DNA from 3 places in the Corynebacterium hesseae genome. Region 2 is predicted to be linked to each of the others. Evidence: predicted binding sites of a transcription regulator. Region 2 holds the regulator's gene; each other region holds the start of a gene.
What was found. The regulator LexA, encoded in region 2, represses DNA repair genes until DNA is damaged. The targets are predictions, from matches to a motif close to CGAACANNTGTTCG.

Region 1: R3O64_RS02400 (error-prone DNA polymerase) is a predicted target of LexA. The motif match lies at 2,463-2,476, and genes of this name have one in related genera.
Region 3: R3O64_RS12705 (HNH endonuclease signature motif containing protein) is a predicted target of LexA. The motif match lies at 5,309-5,322, and genes of this name have one in related genera.

The regions. Positions count from the first base shown of each region.
Region 1 covers NZ_CP137211.1:481,010-488,599, forward strand. The annotation lists gene R3O64_RS02385 (methionine ABC transporter ATP-binding protein) at 1-391, opposite strand, end outside; partial or broken gene R3O64_RS02390 (MetQ/NlpA family ABC transporter substrate-binding protein) at 498-1,404, opposite strand; gene R3O64_RS02395 (MetQ/NlpA family ABC transporter substrate-binding protein) at 1,440-2,330, opposite strand; gene R3O64_RS02400 (error-prone DNA polymerase) at 2,495-5,632, shown strand; gene R3O64_RS02405 (hypothetical protein) at 5,638-6,111, opposite strand; gene R3O64_RS02410 (helix-turn-helix transcriptional regulator) at 6,119-6,379, opposite strand; gene R3O64_RS02415 (PH domain-containing protein) at 6,438-6,887, shown strand; gene R3O64_RS02420 (PH domain-containing protein) at 6,884-7,590, shown strand, end outside.
Region 2 covers NZ_CP137211.1:1,643,304-1,650,893, reverse strand. The annotation lists gene R3O64_RS07715 (fructose-specific PTS transporter subunit EIIC) at 1-49, opposite strand, end outside; gene R3O64_RS07710 (1-phosphofructokinase) at 72-1,043, opposite strand; gene ptsP (phosphoenolpyruvate--protein phosphotransferase) at 1,281-2,975, shown strand; gene R3O64_RS07700 (DeoR/GlpR family DNA-binding transcription regulator) at 3,074-3,856, opposite strand; gene lexA (transcriptional repressor LexA) at 4,223-4,945, opposite strand; gene nrdR (transcriptional regulator NrdR) at 5,702-6,160, shown strand; gene hrpA (ATP-dependent RNA helicase HrpA) at 6,157-7,590, opposite strand, start outside.
Region 3 covers NZ_CP137211.1:2,722,642-2,730,231, reverse strand. The annotation lists gene R3O64_RS12745 (AzlC family ABC transporter permease) at 1-682, shown strand, start outside; gene R3O64_RS12740 (branched-chain amino acid transporter permease) at 682-1,014, shown strand; gene R3O64_RS12735 (hypothetical protein) at 1,011-1,319, opposite strand; gene R3O64_RS12730 (bile acid:sodium symporter family protein) at 1,326-2,285, opposite strand; gene R3O64_RS12725 (Rieske (2Fe-2S) protein) at 2,362-2,733, opposite strand; gene R3O64_RS12720 (hypothetical protein) at 2,786-3,010, opposite strand; gene R3O64_RS12715 (SdpI family protein) at 3,234-3,698, opposite strand; gene R3O64_RS12710 (dicarboxylate/amino acid:cation symporter) at 3,856-5,091, shown strand; gene R3O64_RS12705 (HNH endonuclease signature motif containing protein) at 5,542-6,660, shown strand; gene trpA (tryptophan synthase subunit alpha) at 6,886-7,590, opposite strand, start outside.

The DNA of each region.
Region 1 (7,590 bases), 1.2 Mb from region 2:
GCTGCTTACGCTCTTGCTTCTCGACGCCCTGCAGCTTCAGCGGGTACTCAATGTTGCCCGCCGCGGTGCGGGAGGACATGAGGTTGAACTGCTGGAAGATCATGCCGATGTTGCGGCGGATGCCGCGCAGCTTGGACTCGGGCAGGGGAACGACATCGGTGCCGTCGAGAAGCAGCTGTCCTGAGGTCGGCTTATCGAGGCCGTTGATCATGCGCACCAGCGTGGACTTGCCCGCGCCGGAGAAGCCGATGATGCCGATGATCTCGCCGGGCTCGACGGTCAGGGAGACATTATCGAGTGCGGTGGTGGTGGTTTTCTTGTTCTTAAAGACTTTGGTGATGTTGCGGAATTCAATCCGGGTGCCCTGGTGGGCGCCAGTGTGTTCAGTCACGTGGTTTTCCTTTGTACGTGTCCGTGTAGTGAATAAGCAGGGAGTAACGGGCAAAATCCCCCGGGTCACGCAAACGAGCGTGAGCGCGGGGGTGAGGGAGATTCGCTTAGCTAGAGGAGGCTTCCTCTTCCAAGCGCTCCAGAATCTTCTGAAGCTCTGACTGTGGTTTGTCCACGAAGATGGTGGTGCCACCCGTGGTGTCTTGCACCGCGGCCTTCACCTCATCAGAGAGGTAGAGTTCAGCTAGCTTCTTGACCTTCTCATTGTCCTTGTCCTTTTCCTGCACAGCCCATACGTTGACGTAGGGGTCGAACAGGATCTTCGGGTCGGCGTTGGGGTTTTCCGGGTCGTCGTAAAGCACGGCGTCGGCCGGGTTGATACCCGCACGCTTGAAGAAGGAGTTGGTGATGATGGCAGGCTTGCCTTCGCCGAAGGCGGACGGAGTCTGGGAGGCATCGACCGGGGTGATGGTCACCTTGGAAGCGGACTCGTCGATATCGGCGGGATCCGGGGTGAGCTTGTCCTCTTCCTTGAGCTTCAGCAAACCGTTGGCTGCCAGCAGGTTGATGGCGCGGCCCTGGTTCGTGGCGTCATTCGGAATGGCGATGTCCTGCCCCTCGATGCCGTCGATGCTGTCGTGGCCCTTCCAGAACAGAGGCATGGGGGTAGACCTGCGTGGACGCAACCGGGACAAGGTTCGTGCCGTTGCCCACGTTGTACTCGGCGAGGAACTTTAAGTGTTGGAACTTGTTGGTGTCCGTGCTCCCCTCAGCCAATGACTGGTTGGGGGTGGCGTAGTCGGTAAAGCTCTTCATCTCGATCTCGATGCCTTCTTGAGCAGCGAGTTCTTTGAGCACGCCCCACTCCGGAAGCTCGGCGTCGGTGGTGCCGATGATGATGGGATCCTCGGCGGTACCAGCGGCGAAATCGGAGCTTGCAGACGAGCAGGCGACCAAGCTGGTAGCGGCAGCGAGGCTAGCTACAGCGGCTGCTACGAGACGGCGGATGCGCATGATTCGTCCTTTGCTAGTTAGTCAGTGAAGGCTGCTTAAACCTGCTCCTCGAGGCGGTCCAGAATCTCCTGGAGCTCCTCCTGGGAGCGGTCCACGGCCACGGCGGTGTCGCCGGAGGACTTCAGGACCGCGTCGGTGACCTTCTGGTCCTTCCACAGCTTGGCCAGCTCGTGGAGGGTTTCGTTATCGGCGTCGTCGGCACGCACGGCCCAGACGTTGATGTAAGGCTCGGCCTCGGTGGAGTCCGGGTCATCCTGAGCAACGGCAGACTGCGGGTCAATGCCGGCGCGCTCGAGGAAGGAGTTGTTGATAACGGCAGGCTTGCCCTCACCGTAGGCGGCCGGGGTCTGGGCGGCGTCCACCGGGGTGACCTTGACCTTGGACTTCTTCTCATCGATGTCCAGCGGGGTCGGGGTCAGCGGGCTGCCCTCCTTGAGGGTGACCAGGCCTTCCTGGACCAGCAGGCCGATGGCGCGGCCCTGGTTGGTGGAGTCGTTCGGGATGGCGACTTCCTGGCCCTCGACGTCACCGAGGTCCTTGTGGTCCTTCCAGTAGATGGCCAGCGGGTAGATCTCGGTAGCTGCCAGCGGGACGAGGTCGGTGCCGTTGCCCTTGTTGTATTCAGCCAGGAACTTCAGGTGCTGGAACTTGTTGGTCGTCAGCTTGCCTTGGTCCAGAGCCTGGTTCGGGGTGTTGTAGTCGGCGAAGTTTTCCAGCTTGACGTCGAAGCCGGCCTCCTTGGCCAGGTCCTGGAATACGGCCCACTCTTCCATGTTGGCGTCGGTGGTGCCGATGGTGATGGTGGAGTCCTTGGTAATGGCCTCACCGGAGTTCTCGGACTCGGCGGAGTCCGAGGAGCACGCAACCAGGCCGGTTGCGGCGATGACGGCTGCCGAGGTGGCGGCAAGTACGCGACGGATGCTCATAGTGGGTTCCTAGTGTCCCTTCTTGGTTTGTGCGGCAAGTCGTATCACCGCAGGAGTATGCACTGCACGAAAAACTAGCAACGATTGAACCGCTTTGTCTATCCGAGTATTCGTTCAACGAAAACCTTGACTGGAATACGTGTTCGAATATAGTGTGTGGGGCTATGAGATTCAATGGGGGTGAGGCGCTGCCGTGGTCCCGGGTGGAGAGGATTCTCTCGGGCCGTCCGGGGCCCATCCCGGTACCGGTGAACCACCTTCCGGGGGCGGCGGAGGAGCCGGAGGCCGGGCATTCCGCCGTGCCTTTCGCGGAGCTGCATGCGGTGAGCTCGTATAGCTTCCTCCACGGCGCCTCCGAGCCGGAGGAGCTGGTGGCGCGCGCCGTCGAGCTGGGCTTGCGGGGGATTGCACTGGTAGATAGGGATGGATTCTATGGCCTCATGAAATTTGCGGAGGCCGCCGCCAAGGTGGGGCTGTCCGCCGTCTTTGGCGCGGAGCTCAGTCTCGACCCGGCCCCGCTGACCGTTCTGGCGCGCACCCCGGAGGGCTATCGGCGTCTATCCCGGCTCATCGCCCGCGCCCACATGGAGGCGGGGGAGAAGGGGGTCGTGTCCTATCCTTCATTGCCGGAGATTGGTGCGCTGCTGCAGGATGAGTGCCTCTTCCTGGTGGGCTGGGAGTGGTCGGAGCATTTCGATCATCTGGTCGATGGAATAAAAATAGACAGCATGGTTCTGGAGTACGCATGTACCCAGCTCCCAGAGGATGCGGACCACCACCTACTGCTGGATTCCTTGCCGGTTCCGCGCGCCATCGCTTCCGCCCACCCGGCTGCCGCCACACGGGAACACGCGCGGTTAGCCGGGGCCAAACAAGCCTTGTCTAGACGCCTCGCGCTTGCCGACGCCTCCCCCAACTCCCACCCCATGGGCTCGTCCTGGCTGCGTTCTGGGGAACAGATGGCGCGCCTGCTTCCTGAGCGCCCCGAGCTTATTGCGGAGACCGTCCGCGTCCTTGAGGAATGCAGCTTCACCTGGGAGGCGCTGGCCCCAAACCTGCCTGATTTCGACGTGCCGGAAGGCCATACCGAGATGTCCTGGCTAGAACACCTCACCTTCGAGCGCGCGGCAGCGCGCTATGCCACGCGGCCTAAGGAGATTCGGGAGCGGGCGTGGGAGCAGATGCGGTATGAGCTGGGCGTCGTCAAGCAGCTGGGCTTTCCCGGCTACTTCCTCATCGTGTGTGACCTCGTGGACTTTTGTAAACGGGGGAATATCCTGTGCCAGGGGCGCGGATCGGCGGCGAATTCGGCGGTGTGTTTCGCGCTGGGGATTACGAATGCGGAGCCGATTTCCGCGGGCCTACTTTTTGAGCGCTTCCTATCCCCGGACCGCGATGGCCCGCCGGATATTGACATCGATATTGAATCGGGGCGGCGCGAGGAGGTCATTCAGTACGTCTATGCCAAGCACGGCCGCGAGCGCGCCGCGCAGGTGGCCAACGTGATTACGTACCGCCGCAAAGGCGCGCTGCGGGATGCCGCCCGCGCGTTGGGCTACCCGCAGGGTTCGGCCGATGCCTGGTCGAAGGGGATCGCGCCCGCGCCTTCGGACGTTGAATCCTTGGCCGAGCAGTTTATAGGGCAGCCGCGCCACCTGGGCATTCACTCCGGCGGCATGGTGCTGTGCGACCGGCCAATTGCGGATGTCGTGCCCGTGGAATGGGCGCGCATGGAAAACCGCTCGGTGCTGCAGTGGGATAAGGATGATTGTGCCGCGGCCGGGCTGGTGAAGTTCGACCTGCTGGGCCTGGGCATGCTCGAAGCCCTGCATCACATGATGGACTTGGTGGAGGAAAGCACCGGCAGGGTGGTCAACCTGTGGGAGCTGGACCTGGCTGACCCGGAAGTCTATGACATGCTCTGCCGCGCGGATGCGGTGGGCGTGTTCCAGGTGGAATCGCGCGCGCAGCTGAGCACGCTGCCGAGGCTCAAGCCGCGGGTCTTCTTCGACCTCGTGGTGGAGGTCGCGCTCATCCGCCCGGGTCCCATTCAGGGCGGGTCGGTGCACCCCTACCTGCGCCGCCGCGATGGCAAGGAGCCGGTGACCTATGACCACCCGGTGCTGGAGAAGTCCCTGGGCAAGACGCTGGGGATTCCGCTTTTTCAGGAGCAGCTCATGCAGATTGCGGTCGATGCCGCCGGGTTCAGCGGCGCGGAGGCGGATGACTTGCGGCGCGCGATGGGTTCGAAGCGCTCGCCGGCCAAGATGGCGGCGCTCAAGCAGCGTTTTTATGAGGGTCTGGAGGAGGCCAACGGGATTGTCGGGGAAGTGGCGGACAAGTTGTGGGCCAAGATTGTGGCCTTCGCCGCGTACGGCTTTCCGGAGTCGCACTCGCAGTCTTTTGCCTCCTTGGTGTACTTTTCGGCGTGGTTTAAGCGCTATTACCCGGCGCAGTTTTGTGTGGGCCTGTTGCGCGCGCAGCCGATGGGTTTCTACTCGCCGCAGTCGCTTATTCAGGACGCCCGCCGCCACGGCGTGGAGGTGCTGCCGGTCAGCGTCAACGAGTCGGGCCGCGAGGCGCGCGTGGTGGTGGGCGCGGACGGTCAAGCGCGCATCCGCCTGGGGCTTAGCCTCATCAAGGGATTAGGGAACAAGGCCGCCGACCGAATTGAAGCGGCCGCGCCGTTTGTCGACGTCCCCGATCTCTCCCGCCGCGCCGATCTCACCGTCGATCACGTGGAGGCCCTCGCGGTGGCGGGGGCCTTGGATGTCTTTGGGGTGGACCGCCGCCAGGCATTGTGGCAGGCGGGCGTGGCCGCAACGGAACGGGCGGGGATGCTGCCGGGGCTGTCTGCGATTGAGGCGCCGTCCTTGCCAGGGATGAGCGCTTTTGAGCTCATGGCGGCGGACGTGGCGAGCACCGGCGTGACCCACAACCAGCAGCCGATGGAGCAGGTTCGTGGGGAATTGCAGGCCCGCGGCATCCTATCGGCGGCGGATTTGCCGGGCGTGGAGGATGGCACCCGCGTGCGCATCGCCGGGGTGGTCACGCACCGCCAGCGACCACAGACCGCGGCCGGTGTGGTCTTCTTCGGCCTAGAGGATGAGACCGGGCTGATGAACGTGATGGTTACGCCCGGCCTGTGGGCTCGGGATAAGGTGACGGCTCGGACGGCGCCCGCGCTCATCGTGCGCGGCATCGTGCAGAATGCCTCCGGGGCGGTCACCGTTGCCGCGGACCAGCTGGAGCCGCTGGCCTTCGGCGAGGCCCTTTCGCGCGGCTCGCGGGATTTCCGCTAAGAGGTTTATTCTTTTGAGATGAGCTCGTCGCGGTTCATCTTTCCCGCCAGGGAACGGGCCACCGAGAATGGCACCCACACCATGAGCAGCAGGATGATCTTGAGGTAGAGCTGGGACACGAACACGCCGTCCATGATGGGCATGGTTCGGGCACCCCAGGCGATAAGGCCAGTCACTGGCAGCAAGATGACGAGTGCTGCGAGGGAGAACTTGAGGCCGTCGTCGCGGGCTTCGACGTGCTGCTGCATTTGGTACTCATCGAGCTCCGTCGTGGGCAGGTCTGCGGCACCTATCGCTCCGCGCAGGCGGGCGGTCAGCAGCGCGGTGAGCAGCGTTCCGAGGCAGGCCACCATGAGTGAGGTAAAGGAGTCCCAGAACTGCAGGGGGAGGGACAGGATGATGAGGCAGGAGGAGAGATCGGCCAGGGTGATGTAGCGCTTGCGGGTCTTAACGGAATCGGGAATGGTGACGGCGGACATGAGCGAGTTAGTCCTTTCGGTAGATTTCGGAGGACATGGGAGTGAATTCGGTCCGGGAGAACACGGCTTCCACGGGTAAGTCAAAGACCTCGCAGATATTGAAGGCGAGATCCAGACTTGGGGAGTGGTCGCCGCGCTCAAGTGCGCCGATGGTTTGGGGGTTGACCCCGATGGTGTCGGCAAGCTGTGCGCGCGTCATGTCCCGTTCAACGCGAAGCACGCGGACCCGGTTAAATAGTGGGCGGGTTGGCTTTTTCTTTGGGGACATGCACCACAGTGTTATATAAACCCAACAACTTGTCAAGGGTTCATGTTAGTGTGTTGGCATGAACCCCGTATCCCCGTCACTCACGAAAGCCCGCTACATCACGAATTTGAGCTGGGACATTATCCTCGCCGCCCTAGCGGCCGCGGCGGCATATTTCTGGTGGGATTGGCTCTATTGGGTCGCCGGCGCGCTTATCGTGTGGGCACTTTACGAACTATGGCTCATCCCCGCGCAGGTGAAAAACCTGGGCTGGCAGGAAACCGCCGACGAATTGCTCGTCACCCGCGGAAAAATCTGGCACACCTTCACCGTCGTGCCCTACGGCCGCATCCAGTTCGTCGACGTCACCGCCGGCCCCGTCGAGCGGGCGATGGGGCTGAAAAAGGTGAAACTGCACACGGCGTCGCCCAGCAGCGACGCCACCATCCCCGGCCTCCTTGCTGCCGACGCCGACGCCCTGCGCGAGCGCCTCGCCGTCAAGGCCCGCGAGAGGATGAGTGGGCTGTGAAGGACCGCGCGCTTATCGACGCCGACGGCTACACCCGCGTCCACCGCCTTACCCCGCTGTTGCGTTTTTGGTCGCTGATTCTGGCGCTGGTGGCCGTTCTCGCGGTGAACGTCAACGCCTCCATGGTGTCGGATGTCCTGTCCTACGTGCAGGGTGGACACTTGGGCGAGGTCGGCCGCGGCACCCTGCTGGGCATCGGTGCCTTCGTGCTGGTGTGCACGGTGATTTGGCTCGTCTCCGGAATTTGGTGGCGCAAGCTCGGCTACAAGCTCACCGAGGATGAAGTCGCGCTGCGCCACGGCGTCATCTCAACGTCTTTCCGTTCCGCGCGCTACGAGCGTATCCAGGCGGTGGATGTCGTGGAATCCATCATCGCGCGCCTATTGGGCTTGGCCGCAGTCCGTGTGGAGACCGCGGGCGGTAACGCCTCTGTAATCAAGATTGAGTACCTCCCCAAGGCGAAAGCAGAAGAGCTGCGCGCGGAGCTGCTGCGGCGCACAAATAAGGGGTCTGCCAGTGAGCCAGCGCCGGAAACTCCCGCCGCCTTGATTCCGGAGATTCCCATCCTGCGCACGATTGCCGCTGAGGCTTTGCGCCTGCCCACGTTGGTTACCGCACTCGTCATCGGCGGCCTGCTCTTCCTCCCCGGGATGTGGACCGCGCTGCTGCCTATCATCGTGGGCTTCGTGGGGCGGGTGTGGAG
Region 2 (7,590 bases):
AGTCGGCGTCGAGCGCCACGAGGTCGGTGGTGATGAGTCGTGATGACATCGGTAGGTACTCCTCAGTACTACTAAAGGTCGGTGACGGCAGAAACCGTCGTGTGTTCGATATCTAGTTCTTCGGGGGTTGGAATCTGGGTTCCCGGGAGTGCTGCGGCTGCTGAACCGTAGGCCACAGCCTGGCGCAGGGCCTCGGGGTACGAGGCGCCGGAGCGGCGGGCGAGGATATAGCCGGAGAGCGAAGAATCGCCGGCACCCACGGTGGAGCGCAGGGTAATCGGCGGGGGAGTAGCAGCCCATGCTTCATTGGCCGTGACCAGCACCGCGCCAGCGCTGCCCAGGGTGACAAGAACCTCGGGGATGCCGCGCTTGACGACGACCCTCGCGGCCTCAACCACTCCGCTGAAGTCGCCGTCTTCGGCGGCGGCCTCAAGGGCCTGACCATCGACACCTGCAAGCTGGCCCAGCTCGAGGCCGTTTGGCTTTATGAGGTCGGGGCTGGCTACTTCGAGGTTGTCACCGAGAGCCACCATGGGCGCATCAGAGGTATCGACGGCTATGCGCAGATCAGGGTTGGCTTCGCGGGCTACCCGGATGAGCTGCGTGTACCAGTCGGTGGGAACGCCTTGGGGGAGAGAGCCTGCCATGACTAACCACTCGGCGTCGGCGCAGTGTTCTGCGAGTTCCTGTGCAACGGCTTGCTGCACGTCCGCATCGAGCGTGGCGCCGGGGCCATTGAGCTTGGTCGTGCGGCCATTCGGCTCTGTCAGAGTGGTGTTGGTGCGCACCGCGCTGTGAGTGGGCACGGCCTGCACGGGTATCGATGCCTCGGCCGCGAGGGCCAAGAAAGGATCGGAGGCAACGGCGGGGAGCAGCGCCAGGCTGTCGACGTTGGCGAGCGTTACCGCGTGCGTAACGTTGACGCCTTTACCACCGGCAACGCTGGAGACGGATCCGGCGCGGTGAACAGCACCAGGTTCGAGTTCCTCGTTCAAGCGCACGGTGGCGTCGATGCTCGGGTTGGGGGTCAAAGTAAGGATCATCGTGGAGAATGTCCCCTTTCGCGGAGTGCGTATATTTGGGGCAAACGCGCCTCAGCGGCGTGAACAAGAGCTTCGGTGCGGATTGCCCGTTGTCAGCGTGAAATTAATGTTGCTTAATGTTGATTATTGCCCGTATGTGTCCGAATGTCAATGGAATCACTGTGGGTTTCGTTGCATTTTTGGCCGACTTGTGATGATCTGGAAAGAGAAAACATCGTCTCCGTAAGGAAATGTGTCATGGAAAACGCATCCCCATCCATCATTAAAGGCACCGGCGTCGTCGCTGGCGTTGCATACGCTGAGGCGGTGTGGGTCCGCCCACGCCCAGAACTGCCCACGGCTGGAGAAACCGTGGCGGAAGAGCAACGTGATGCCGAATACGATCGCTTCCTCGAAGCGGTAGATATGGTTGCTAGCCGGTTGGAACAGCGTGCAGCTGGGGCCGAAGGCCAAGCGGCTGAAGTTCTTGGCGCAACCGCCGGAATGGTCAAGGACCGAGGCTGGCACAAGGCAGTGCGCAAGGGTATTCGCGGCGGTAAGAACGCCGAGTATGCAGTTGTGGGGGCCACGGACAGGTTTGTCACCATGTTTGAGGCCGCCGGTGGCGTCATGGCTGAGCGCACGACGGACCTCAAGGACGTGCGCGATCGAGTGATTGCTCAGCTGCGCGGTGAGCAAGAGCCGGGTCTGCCCATGGTCGAAGGGGAGGCTGTACTGCTGGCTGACGATCTAGCCCCGGCGGATACTGCTACCTTGGACACCACCCACATCAAGGCGCTCGTGACCGAGCTTGGCGGGCCAACCAGCCACACCGCGATTATTGCTCGCCAGCTTGATCTTCCCTGCATCGTGGCAGTGGGCGCTAAGCTGCGAACGATTGAGGCAGGCACCCAGCTCTTCGTTGATGGCTCCGTAGGATCGGTGTCCCTCGGTGCAGATCGTGCCTCCGCGCTGAAGGCCGTGGAGGAATACCGTGAGAAGGCGGCACGAGTTGCCCAGTGGCGGGGACCAGCCCAGACCAAGGATGGCCATCGCGTGCAGTTGCTGGCCAACGTTGCTGACGGAAACGCAGCCCGCATCGCCTCTGACTCGCAGGCAGAAGGCATTGGCCTATACCGCACGGAGTTGTCCTTCCTCTCTGCCAGCGAGGAACCGACCGTCGAGGAGCAAGCGCGCATCTACGGCAAGGTTTTCAACGCTTTCCCGGAGTCCAAGGTCGTCGTTCGCACGCTCGACGCCGGTTCGGATAAGCCGATTTCCTATGCCACCTTGGACTCGGAAGAAAACCCCGCATTGGGCGTTCGTGGTTTGCGCATCGCCCGCGACAACGAGGCGCTGTTGACTCGTCAGCTCGACGCTATCGCCCAGGCCGCGGAAAAGCGCGGAGATGGGGCTACGACGTGGGTTATGGCGCCGATGGTGGCTACCGCAGTGGAAGCGAAATGGTTCGCTGGTCTGTGCCGCGAGCGCGGTTTGACCGCCGGCGCGATGATTGAGGTTCCCGCCGCAGCCTTGATGGCGGATACCATCATGCCGCATCTCGATTTCGTGTCCATTGGTACCAATGATCTGACGCAGTACACCATGGCCGCGGACCGTCTGTCGCCGCAGCTGGCCTACTTGACCGATCCATGGCAGCCTGCTGTCCTTCGCCTGATTCAGCACACCTGCGTGGTGGGGCGCGATAACAACGTTCCGGTTGGCGTCTGCGGCGAAGCCGCAGCTGATCCCATGCTTGCCTGCGTGTTGACTGGCCTCGGTGTGACTTCGCTGTCGGCGGCGTCGACTGCGGTGGCTGGCGTCGGTTCGCAGCTGGCTGAGCTCAGCCTTGAGCAGTGCCAGAAGATGGCAGAGGCGGCTGTCAACGCCGAAAGCCCAGCGGACGCTCGTGCCGCAGTGATTGCGCTGCTGGAGGAATACCAGTCCGCTTAGAGCGCTGAATTGCACAGGAGGTGTGCGCCCTCATCATGCGGGGTGCACACCTCCTGAATTGATCTATGGGTGCTGAATTGATCTATTGGTGAAACCGCCTACTTGTCCGCGGCGACAATCACTTCGATGCCGTGCTCGCGCAGAGCCTCAACGTAGGAATCGGGGGCGGCGGCGTCGGTAATGACGACATCAATCTCATCGAGTGATGCAAAGCTGACCAAGTAGTCATTGCCCAACTTCGATGAATCACACAGCACGACAACGCGGTGTGCATTGGTGACGAATGCTGACTTGATAGCCGCCTCTTGCGAATCGGCCGTAGAGAGCCCGTGGTCAATGGTTAGCGCATTGGTTCCGATGAAGGCGACGTCGGCACGCATCAGGGCCATGGTGCGAAGCGCAGTGTCACCGACGACGGCCTGGGTAATCGCGCGCACGGTGCCACCCAGCAGCTGGACGTCAGATACCCCGTTGCTGGCTAGTGAAAGAGCGATCGGGAGACTATTCGACACAATGCTGAATTGCCCGGCCGAGTAGCGCTGGCCTATGAGATCGGCAAGCGCATTCGTGGTGGTTCCGGCATCGAGAAAGATGCTGCCGCCGTCGGGAAGCTGCTCCAGTGCGGCGCGTGCGATTGCCATTTTGGCGCCCGTGGCCGAACGTTGGCGAGTATCAAGGGTGAATTCGGCGGTCTGGAAGGATTGGGAGGCGACTGCACCGCCATGAACTCGGTGCACAACTCCCTCTCGGTCCAAGACTGCGAGATCGCGGCGAATCGTCTCAGCGGTGACATCGAAGCGCTCGGAGAGCTCGGTGACATTGACTCGTCCTTCTACAGCGGTCAATGACGCAATTTGTCGGCGACGCTCTTCTGCGTACATGGTTCCTCCAAATGAAGTCTGCCTGTGGTGGTCACTGCGCCCGCCGGTGAAGGAAAACGGGGCTGGGGCATGTGAACGAAAAGAACAACGGATGTTGTGTCGATACTTCTATTGTCCCACTGAATGCGAACAAAACGGAACTAAACAAAGAAAAGCTCACATCGAACGCGTGCCTTAGTCACTAAAACCTACGGTTGTACTGCAAGTATCCGAATGTGTGATCTCGGACGCTAAAACGGTCGAAATCGGGCATGTACACACACAAGGGGGTAAAAAGAAACAATCCCCCAGTCCGGTTCGCCCGCACCGAGTGGGTGATTGGTGTGGAGCGGGGAAGGCCTGAGGGAGCGCTGAGGTGGATGGTTTCTAGAGTTTGCGGAACACGGATACTACTTTGCCCATGATTTCGGCTTCATCGCCCTTGATGGGTGAGTAAGCGTCATTGTGGGGGAGGAGCCATACACCGGAGGAATCTCGGTGAAATTCCTTCACGGTCGCTTCTTCGCCATCCAAAAGTGCGGCTACGAACTCGCCTTCTTCTGCAACAGACTGCGAGCGAATAATAACCCAATCCCCGTTGAGGATTCCTGCATCCTGCATTGAATCTCCCACGACTTGCAGCATATATAGTTCGCCGCTGCCTAGGATTTCACCCGGCATGGGGAAGTAGGCGTCGATGTTCTCCTCGGCGGTGATGGGGGAACCAGCAGCAATGCGGCCCACAACAGGAATGTAGTTTGGGGTGGCGGCGTCTTCGGGTGCGTCAGGGGTGGAGGTTCCCGATGGTGCGATTGCCTGCCCGGTCTTTCGTCCGGGCTTTTTGGGGTCGTCGGCGCCGGGGAAATGGCGCACATCAACAGCTCGTGGCTTGTTTGGATCGCGGCGAAGGAAGCCCTTCTCTTCCAGCTGCTTTAACTGATAGGCCACGGACGAGGTGGACTGGAGGCCTGTTGCGTCACCGATTTCGCGGATGCTTGGCGGATAGCCGCGCAACATTACGGCGTCATGGATTACTTCCAAGATGCGGCGTTGGCGAGGGGAAAGTGAATCGAGGGAAGGGTGGTCGCTTCGCTTCGGATTGCGGGCCATTCTTGCTCCTAGGAACTGTCGGGATGTGCAGAGTTGATGTGCGCGGCTTTGGCGTGCCGGACATAAGTGGGAGTGGGCTGCTGGTGATACTTCCGCTTCCCTTTTTAGCACGGAAAGAAAAAATGTTCGACTAACGCCGCCCGAGTGTGGACAAATATTCGAAGGCCTGCTATAAATCGAACATACACACCAAATCGAACGGTTGATCGAAGGTGATGTTCGAAGATGTCGGGCTTGGTTCGTACACTTCGGGCATTGTCTCAATGAATAAGGAAGACCTAGAAAGGAACCGTCATGGCTATCGCATTAAACAATGCCTCTGTACTGCGCGGGGTGGCCCTCGAGAAGTCTAGCAATCGGACTGTGCTAGTGCCGCCAGCGGCGGTCTGGGATCCCGCTCAGTCTCGGTCGCTCACGTCTGATGCCCCGCGCAACCTTCCATATGGGCCGTCTCGTGTTCGAACTCTTGCCGTAAACGATAGAACACAGTGCCGTCCAGAAATTCCGGTGAATTCCCAGGTTTCGGCCGCCGGGGCAACATCGGGCAGCCGTCGTAGTCGGTCGAACGTAGGTAACTATGTGCTCGGAGCAGTCTTTGGCGCCGCGGTATTCATCGGCACAGTATGGGGTGGCCTCAGTATCGATAGTGAGGTTGACAGTGCGAGCACCTCTTCGACCACGACGGTCGTGTCTTCGCGCTAGAATTCCTTGGGCCAGCAGCATGTGCGCATTGGTCGAAAGGAAGGATACGGCACTGTGTATTGCCCGTTCTGTCACAACGAACAATCACGCGTTATTGACTCGCGCGTAATCGACAGCGGAACCTCGATCCGGCGGCGTCGCGAATGCGCCGCGTGCAAAGGTCGCTTCACCACCATCGAGAAGGCAGTCTTGTCAGTAGTCAAGCGAAATGGCTTGGCTGAGCCTTTCAGTCGCGACAAGCTGATCCGAGGCGTCAAACGCGCATGCCAGGGGCGCGACGTTAGCGATGATGCTTTGAAGAAGCTCGCTCAAGAAGTTGAAGAGACCGTGCGCAGTCACGGCTCCTCGCAAGTCAACGCCAATGACATCGGCCTTGCCATCCTGGAACCTCTGCGAGATCTCGATGAAGTGGCCTACCTGCGCTTTGCGTCCGTGTATAAGTCTTTTGAAAGCGCCGACGACTTTGAATCAGAAATCCGCCTCATGCGTCGGCGCGACCGCGATAGCTTTTAGCGTAATTTATCCACTGCCTTTTGGATTCTCCTCAAAGACACCGCGTGGGCAGTGCCCAGGCGTTGTGCGAAGAGCGATACGCGCAGTTCCTCAATCATCCAGTAGATGTCTTTAACCTCTCGCGTCTTTTCGCGGCCAGGAGGCAGGGAACGCAACCGATTGGCCACATAGGCTTTGGCCTCGTCGACGTCTGCCTGCCGGTCAGCATCGCGGTCCGGATCCACGTTCATTTCCTCAAGCCTGATGCGCGCGGCCTGGATATAGCGCGGTAAATGGCGCAGATGTTGGATTCCGTGGACGGTGATGGCGTGCGCGGGCAACAGGAAATTGAGCTGGGCCCGAATATCATCGATGGCCGGCCCCTCCCAGTGCTTCAGCTCAGCATCCAGATTGGAATACTCTGCCAGGCCTGGCGCAATTGCAACGACTGCCTGGCGCACTCTGCCCGGGACCTCCGGTTTGACCGCGTTGAGCAATGCATTGAAGTCACCGGGGGTGCGCACGGGGCCGCCCTTTTCCATCATGATGTCGCGTACTGCGGCAACCCGGGCATCACTGACAAGTCCTTCCGCCCCGCCGTGGGGGTAGGAGTCGACGGCTACCCGCTGCTGTAGAGGAAGCCCTTTGACCATCTGCTGCGTATTCACCGTAATTTCCCGGAGCAGCAAGGTTAGGGTGGTGGTGATCATGGAGGCGTCGGCAGCCGCCTTGGTGGGATGGACCTTGAGCGCCACGCCGTCCTTGGTCGCTACGAGCGCGGGGTAGGCGGTGACCTCGTGTCCATCAACGACGGTTACCACTTCCTCATCGATGGCGCCGAGTGTATCCTCCGTCCATTCCTTGACCGCAGTGGATTCGGCGGCGCGGCCAACGCGTGAGACCGAGGAGGAAATGTGGCCGGCTTGGCGTTGGACTAGAGCCTGCAGGTTGCGGTCTGAGTCGATGACCTTGCCCCGCTTGTCCACTGCGGCATAGTTCATGCGCAGATGCGGAGGGAGCTGGTCGGGGCGGAAATCGCCGGCGTTGATTCCTTGGCCGCCCATCTCTTGCAAAACCGCAGCGAGTTGCTCGGTGAGTGTGCCCTCATAGGGCAAGAGCTTGGGCAGTGCGCGTTCAGCGAACTCGGGTGCCGGAACCACGGTGCGTCGAAGAGCCTTCGGCAGCGAGCGAATAAGCTCAGTTACGAGCTCTAGGCGTAGGCCCGGTACCAGCCAATCGAAGCCTTCTGTATCTAACCCCGCGAGGAGCGGGACGGGAACCATGAGTGTGACACCGTCGAGCGGGTCTCCCGGCTCGAACTTGTAGGACAAGTCGTAGTCGATGCTTCCCTTCAACCAACGGTCGGGGAAGGCATCCTCGGTGACATCGTGGTCCTCCTCGAGGAGAGCTTCGGGGTCGAAGTCCAAGGAATGTTTGTTCTTCTGCTTTTT
Region 3 (7,590 bases), 1.1 Mb from region 2:
GGCAATACGGACCTGCATGCCCATTGCCGTGGGGGTGGTGCCGCTGGGCCTCGCCTTCGGCGTGCTCATGGTCCAGACCGGTTTCGACTGGTGGTGGACCCCCATCTTTTCTATCGTTATTTACGCTGGTTCGATGGAGTTCCTCGCCATTTCCATGGTGACCGGCGGCGTGACGCCCGCCGTTGCCGCGGTGACGGGTTTCATGGTGAACTTCCGCCACATCTTCTACGGGTTAACCTTTCCGCGCGATGAGATTCGGAATCGTTTCGGCCGCGCCTATTCCACGTACGCGCTGACCGACGAATCCTATGCCGTCCTTTCTGCCTTCCCCCGTGTTTCGCGCCCGAGTGGTGCATTTGTCTTCACCGTGCAGCTTTTCTGCCAGGTGCTGTGGGTTGTCTCGGGCATCATTGGTGCGCTGGCAGGCCAGGCTATTCCGCCCTCGGTGAAGGGTCTGGATTTCGCCCTCGTTGCCTTGTTCATTGTCCTAGCGATTGATTCCTTCCAGAACAACATGGATTACTCGCTTCCGCTGTCTGCTGCGGTCCTGGGTGTCCTCGCGGGCTGTCTGTTTCCAGGGCAGCTACTCATGGTGGCGCTGAGCGCCTATTTTCTGCTCTTGGTGGTGCGCTACCTCTCTCCTCGTGTCGACAGCGCGATGATTCTACGCAGGGAGTCCTAATGCCAGCTGGAGTAACCCTGCTCAGCATCCTCGCCGTGCTTATCCCCGTCGGGGTGGTGACGGTTGTTTTGCGCTGGCTTCCCTTCGTCTTTGTGAAGGCCCTAAAGGATGGCCAATTCATCAGCATGCTGGGCTTCACTATGCCCGTGGGTGTGATGACGGTCCTGGTGGTTTACACCTTGTTTAGTCAGACCCAAGACACGGGAAGCTTTGTGGCTCCCCTTGTAGGTGCCGCGGCTACTGCCCTGCTGCATCTGTGGCGCCGCAACTCCGGCTTGTCCATCTTCGGAGGCACCGCCGTGTACATGCTGTTGATGAACGTGGTGCTTTAAAGGTCCCCGTAGAGGGCGATGGCCTCTGTCCACAAGGAGTGGAACTGGAAGGCGTCGATAAGCTCGGCATTGATGTCGGGGAATGCGTCGTAGGTGTCGGGGTGTGGAACCACGCGCTGTGGGACCTCGGCATTGCCCACTGAGGTCTCCGGTGTCGCAGCGCCGACGATGGAGTCATTCGGAGCGAGGGCGATCATGCGCAGCATGGAGCAGGCCTCAGCGTTGATTTCCTCAAGCTCCGCGATGTGTGTGGCGGTGCCGACCTCCGGGATGGTCATGGTGGTGCGAACATAAAGCTTTTTCATGTGCTCTCACTCTACCCGGGCGTAGCGTGCCGCCATAGACGCGCAGATCATCAATTGGACCTGGTGGTAAATCATGAGAGGAAGGATGAGCAGCCCCAACGAGGTGCCGCCGGAGGCAAAAATCACCGAGGCCATGGGTAATCCGGTGGCCAGGGATTTCTTTGACCCGCAGAACTGAATAGCAATGGTGTCTTCTCTGTTGAACCCCAGCTTCTGGCTGACCGCCTTGGTGAGCCAGAGCATAAAGAAGACAAGCGCGGCGGAAAAGGCAATCTGGAATAGGATTTGCCATACGCTAATCGACGCCCAGATCCCGTCCACCATTCCCTTAGAAAAGGCCGCATAGACGACCATCGCGATGGAGCCTCGGTCCACCACTTTCGTGGCTTTGCTTGCCGCGAGTTTGCCCACCCATTTTCTGGTGAGCTGGCCGAGCACGAAAGGTAGGAGCAGAAGAACAGAAATCTCAAAGAAAACAGAGCTATCGATGTGAATCCCTTCGCCGGCCCCCATGAGTGCCATGACGAGCAATGGCGTAAGCAGAACTCCAGCGAGGTTTGACGCAGACGCAGAGACGATTGCTCCGGGAACATTTCCACGGGCGATTGAGGTAAAGGCTACCGACGATTGCACTGTTGACGGTACAAGCGTGAGGTAGAGAATTCCCAAGTAAAGATCGTTTGGGATGAACGCGGTGAGCGGGCGCAGTGCGAGGCCGATGGTTGGGTAGACCACAAAGGTAAACGCCAGAATAGTGAGATGGAGCTTCCAGTGTTTGATCCCGTTGATGGCTTCGCGCGTTGAGAGTCGGGCGCCGTAGAGGAAGAAGAGAAGGGCGATCGCTATATTCGTGAGGACATCGAAGCTGTCTGCAAAGCTTCCCCGCGCGGGAAAAGCAATAGCGATTGCGACGGCGCACAGGATGAGGACGATGAGGGGGTCGAGTCTTTTTAGGCGCTCAATCATAGAAGAGAGTCTAGACGCCCCTCACGGTTTCACGTGAAACATCTTTTCAAACCTCCTGAGTCGCCAGGGATATCCATTAGGCGGAGACGTTTTTGACTGTTCCCCCGTTGTTTTCCACTCCGTACTCAGTGAGCGGTTTAGGGCTGGGGCCGCCGGTGACTTCGCCGCTGCTGAGGTCAAAGCTTGAGTAGTGACTCGTGCACGTGGCGGTCAAGCCTTCAATCTTCGTGATGAGGGAACCCTGGTGCGGGCAGGTCTGCGAATATGCTTTGAACTCTCCCTCGGTGGGTTGAGCGAAGATCACCTTGTCTACAATGATGGCGGAGCCAACGGGGATTTCCGTCGCTGCGACTTCCGCGGAAGGCTCCTTGCCACAGGCGGCGAGGTAGGCCCCAGCAAAGGTAGTCGCAGTACCGAGCAGGAAAAGGCGGCGTGAACACGTAGTCATGTGGATTACTCTATCTGATTCAGCGGCAGTGTAGGGAGAGGACAATGTGCTGTTAGCTAAGTTTGCCGTCCCACACGGGAAGCTCCTCTTCCCTGCTGCCGCTGAAATCGTAGGCACCGTATGATGTGCCGACATCGCTATAGATCGTCCCAGCTTCGTTGTGTGCTCCGCGACGTTCTCCGGCGAGTGCATACGTGGCCCCCGCGCCGAGGATGCTGAGGCTGAGCGCTGTTGCAGCGACGAGCCGTAGCGCTTTAGTTTTGGTGTTCTTGGTCATGAACACGATCGTGCGCCGCCCGACTCCTGTTGTCACGTCACATTGCCGTGTTCCCACGTAATTGATGTTTAGCTCTCAGTGCTCGCACAGGACAAAGAAAGGTGGCCACACCAATCATCGGGTCTACCCGGTGTTGAGCTGGCCACCTAAAATATAGTTTGTGATGAAATCATATGGGGACTTCTGTTTGCTCAGAATACGTCACTGTGCTGAAAAAGCCGCTCTAGTCTCGGCCCGTTTTATCGGCGTGTTGTGCCGCGGCACGGATCGCGGAGACGTCGACAGCCGGCGCCTCTCCCCCGCAGCCGCCGTCGCCACAGTTGCAGGAATCGCCGCAACCATCGTCGTCTTTATGGGCTTGGTCCCACAGGTAGGCCGCGCGGGCACCCATGTTGGAGCCGATGGAGAGCGCGAGGACAGCTACGACGGCTGTGAGTGCGGGGATTAGCCACATCCAACCTTCAGCGCGAAGCGCGATAACACCACCGAAAACGAGAGCGATCCCTCCCAGGAACCAGAACGGGCCCGCAAGAGCGTGGGCGTTGTCCCATGCCTCCCGGGTTTTGCGGATCTCCGCGAGGCGCAATCCAACAACACTGTTGCCGGGGAGTTTACGGAGTGTGGCAAGGCCGCCGACGATGATGAGGACCGCGGCAAGGACGAGGAAGATGATTCCGACTACGAGCATGCGTCTAAGTCTATCCCGCCTCCTAGCTAGCGAGAAAGCTGGTTCAATTTATTCGTTTCGTGCTGTAATATACATTTCGTGTCGCTTGGTAGATAAATAAGCGTTTATCGCCGGGCGAGAAACTCGTAGTGGTATCAACCATAGAAAAGACTCAATCATGACATTCAAGAGTGTTCTCAACTCTCTGCTGTTCAAGATCCTCGTAGCGATAGTCTTGGGCATCATAGTTAGCCAATTTGCGCCGGAATGGTTCGGCAGGGCCTTCGCAACATACAACGGACTGTTCTCGAATTTTCTTGGCTTCTTCATTCCCATTCTCATTCTTGCTCTCGTGGCACCGGCAATCGCGGGCCTCGGGCGCGGCGCCGGCAAGTGGCTGGGTATTACTGCCGGGATTGCATATGGTTCCACTATCGTGGCAGGCCTCGTTGCCTACGGTTTGACCCAGGTCCTGTACCCCACGTTGCTTGGTGGGCAGACGCTCAACACTGATGTTGCTGACATCGATGCCGGAGCGCTCGAGCCCTACTTCACCGTTGAGATGCCGGCTCCATTCGAAGTTATGACGGCGCTGCTGTTGTCCTTCTGCGTTGGCGTGGCGATGACCACTGTGAAATCCGACAATCTTTACGCGATTACTAAAGAATTTGAGAACGTCGTCATCAAGGTGATCTGGGGCTTTGTGATTCCCCTCCTGCCGTTCTATATCTTTGGCATGTTCCTCTCCTTGGGCATGAATGGCAACATCGGGACGGTGCTGGTTGCCTTCGCCAAGGTTCTTTTGCTTGCGGTCCTCATGACGCTGGTTTACCTCGTGCTTCAATACATCATCGCCGGCGCAATTGCGGGTAAGAATCCATTCCGCGCATTGAAGAACATGACACCGGCCTACTTCACCGCGTTGGGTACTTCCTCTTCGGCGGCGACGATTCCGGTGACGTTGGACGCCGCGTTGAAGAACGGCATTTCCAAGCCCGTTGCTGGCTTCGTTATCCCCCTCTGTGCGACCATCCACCTTTCTGGTTCGATGATCAAGCTGACGTTGTACGCCTTCGCGATTGTGTACATGGCTGATGGTATGGAAGCAGATTTGGGTAAGGCCTTGGGCTTCATCCTGCTTCTTGGAATCATGATGATCGCGGCCCCCGGTGTTCCGGGCGGTGCCGTGATGGTTGCCGTTGGTCTGTTGCAATCCAATATGGGCTTTGATGATTCGATGGTGGCACTGATGATTGCCGCTTACATCGCTATCGATTCCGTGGGTACGGCCGCGAACGTTACTGGCGACGGCGCTATCGCCATGATTGTTGACCGTTTCGCTCGCAATAAAATTGATGGGTTGGAGGCCGAGGCCGACGCCTCTGCTGCCGACGAGGAGCTCAGCAGAGCTTAGGTTTCAAGCTTAGGTTTCACGTGAAACCCTGAAAGCTTCCCCCTCCCCTAGCTTGCGTTCCATTTCTGGTCTATACGTCTAGACCAATCAACTGGAAAGTTGGCCGCGGGAGGGGGATTTTTGTATGCCTGGTTGCCGACGTCGCGGGCCGCTCGGTCGTGCAAGGAGCTCCCAAAAACTCCGACGAAAACCGAGATGACTCTTGTGGGACGAGCTTAGAACATGTATTCTAAAGGTGGGAGTGGGGGAAGCAATTATCCGGCTAATTTAGGGATGCAGCTCCCCATGGGAATCACAACAAATTCTTCAACCTCGGTACCTACTGCGTATTTTTCTCACTCAAACCCGCATGATCCAGAATGTATGGCGGGTCAACTCATGCGAAGAATAGAGTATGAGTTTTGGTCACGTGTCCAGCCACCGCTCGACGCAGATTCAGACACTGCATTTATGACCCTTGGTCAAAAGACGGGAAAGTCTCCGGCACATGTGGCGCGGAATGTCATGGGGCTTATTCGTCTCAGTGAATTGCCGAAGGTGAAGGCGATGCAAGACTCTGAATACGTACTCGATATGCAAGCCTTGGTTGCTATTGATCAAGTACTGGCAAAGCTGGGCAACCCTATTGCTTCAGTTATCTCAGAGATCGATAGTCAATTGGCGGCGTGGCTAACACCGACTAAACCCAACCAGGTCTTTCCCAGCGCAGAAAAGATTCGGCGCAAGGTACGCGACATTGCTAAGGTCTTGGATGATTCAATCGCGTTCCGGGATAAGCGGAAGAAGAATCGGTATTCACTCCTCACCCGGGGAGAACGTGCCTCGATCGAGTTAGAGGTCGATAGTAACGTCGGCGTCGTAATCCACGAGACAATCAAGCTGGCCGCAAAGGAGCATGACGTCTCAATGGCGGATGCCTTAGTTCTCCTCATTACGGGCAAGATTCAGCCGGAGGCTGGAAAAGTCGTTGTGCATGAATTCAAAGCCACTGACGTGGAGGGAGCGCCGGTCTTTGTTCAGGGACACGGCTGGACCGGTGAAGGAGTCCCAGCGTCGAGGACTGTGACGAGAGACTTTAGTGAAGCACCAGAACCGTGCGAAGGCTACCAGCCCTCAGATGTCACGCGAAAGTATGTCGAGGGGCGCGACGGGACCTGTCGGGCGCCTGGCTGTAATCGACCGGCGTGGACATGCCAATTGGACCACAGGATTAACTATGCCGATGGTGGCCCTACGCACCCGTCTAATTTGGTTGCCCTTTGCCAGCACCACCACAACATGAAAACTGACGGACGGGCTTTCTATATCCTGGACCCAGTTACTGGTGATGTTGTCTGGTTGTTTGAGGACGGCACCTGGGCGGTGACTGAAGCAACCGGTCCTCTGGCCCCGGCGTCTAAGGTGTGGGCACGAACCGTCGCGGAAGATGTCATTGCTCACCGGCGGAAGATGCACGAAGAGGCCAAAGCCTTGAAGGTTGAGCTTGATGGCGGAGAGTTGGTCGAAGTCTTCGACAGGACGGACCCGGCGGATCGCTACTCGAACGCATCCGATGATGTCCCCTTCTGAGGGCCAAGAGACTATCGCTGTTGGGGATTAGGGAATTAAGGAGGCTTTGGAAGGCACAGAAGGCGGCATTATTAGTGATTGCTGGCTACAACGACGGTAGCCGATGGGCTTGTGCATATGGAACACGCGCTGTTTCACGTGAAACGACCCCTTCCATCGTGATGCGTGGTGGCGCACGACGTGATGGAAGAGGCTGAGGTGGGTCAGGATTGTTCGGGAAAGCGCTTAGCCAACGGCACGCTTGGTAGCAGCCTTCATCTTGGATACGAAGTCGGTGACTGCAGAGGCGAGTCCGTCGGTGGGCTTGTTGTTCTCGTCGAGGTGAGCGTCGACAATCTTCGTTAAAGCAGATCCGGTGATGGCCCCAGCTGCGCCAGCGGAGATGGCATCGGCGACATGCTGAGGGGTTGAGATTCCGAAGCCAAGGAGAATCGGTGCCCCGCCGAAGCGTTTCACGTTGTTCACTACATCAACGAGCCCGCGGGTTTCCGATTCCTTCTCGGTGCCGGTGACGCCATCGCGCGAGATTGCGTAAATGTAGCCCCTCGAGTATTGAGCCACGCCCTGGAGGGTCTGCTCCGAGGCTTGTGCCGGGGCGATGAAGATCGGGTCAATGCCGGCCTTGTCGGCGGCGGCGACGAAAGGTGCGCCTTCGCGGACGGGGACATCGGGAAGCAAGATGCTATCAGCACCCGCTTCTTGAAACTCGGAGTAGAAGGTCTCCAACCCACGAGTGAAGGGAACATTGCCATAGATGAGCATGCCAATCGGAAGGTCTGGGAATTCGGCTCGAATCTGGCGGATTTGGGCGATGGCGGAATCAACCGTTGCCCCTCCTTCAAGCGCGCGGATGTGTGAGGCCTGAATGGTGGGACCATCGGCAACAGGGTCCGAAAAGGGGACGCCGAGCTCGAGTGCGTCGGCCCCGCC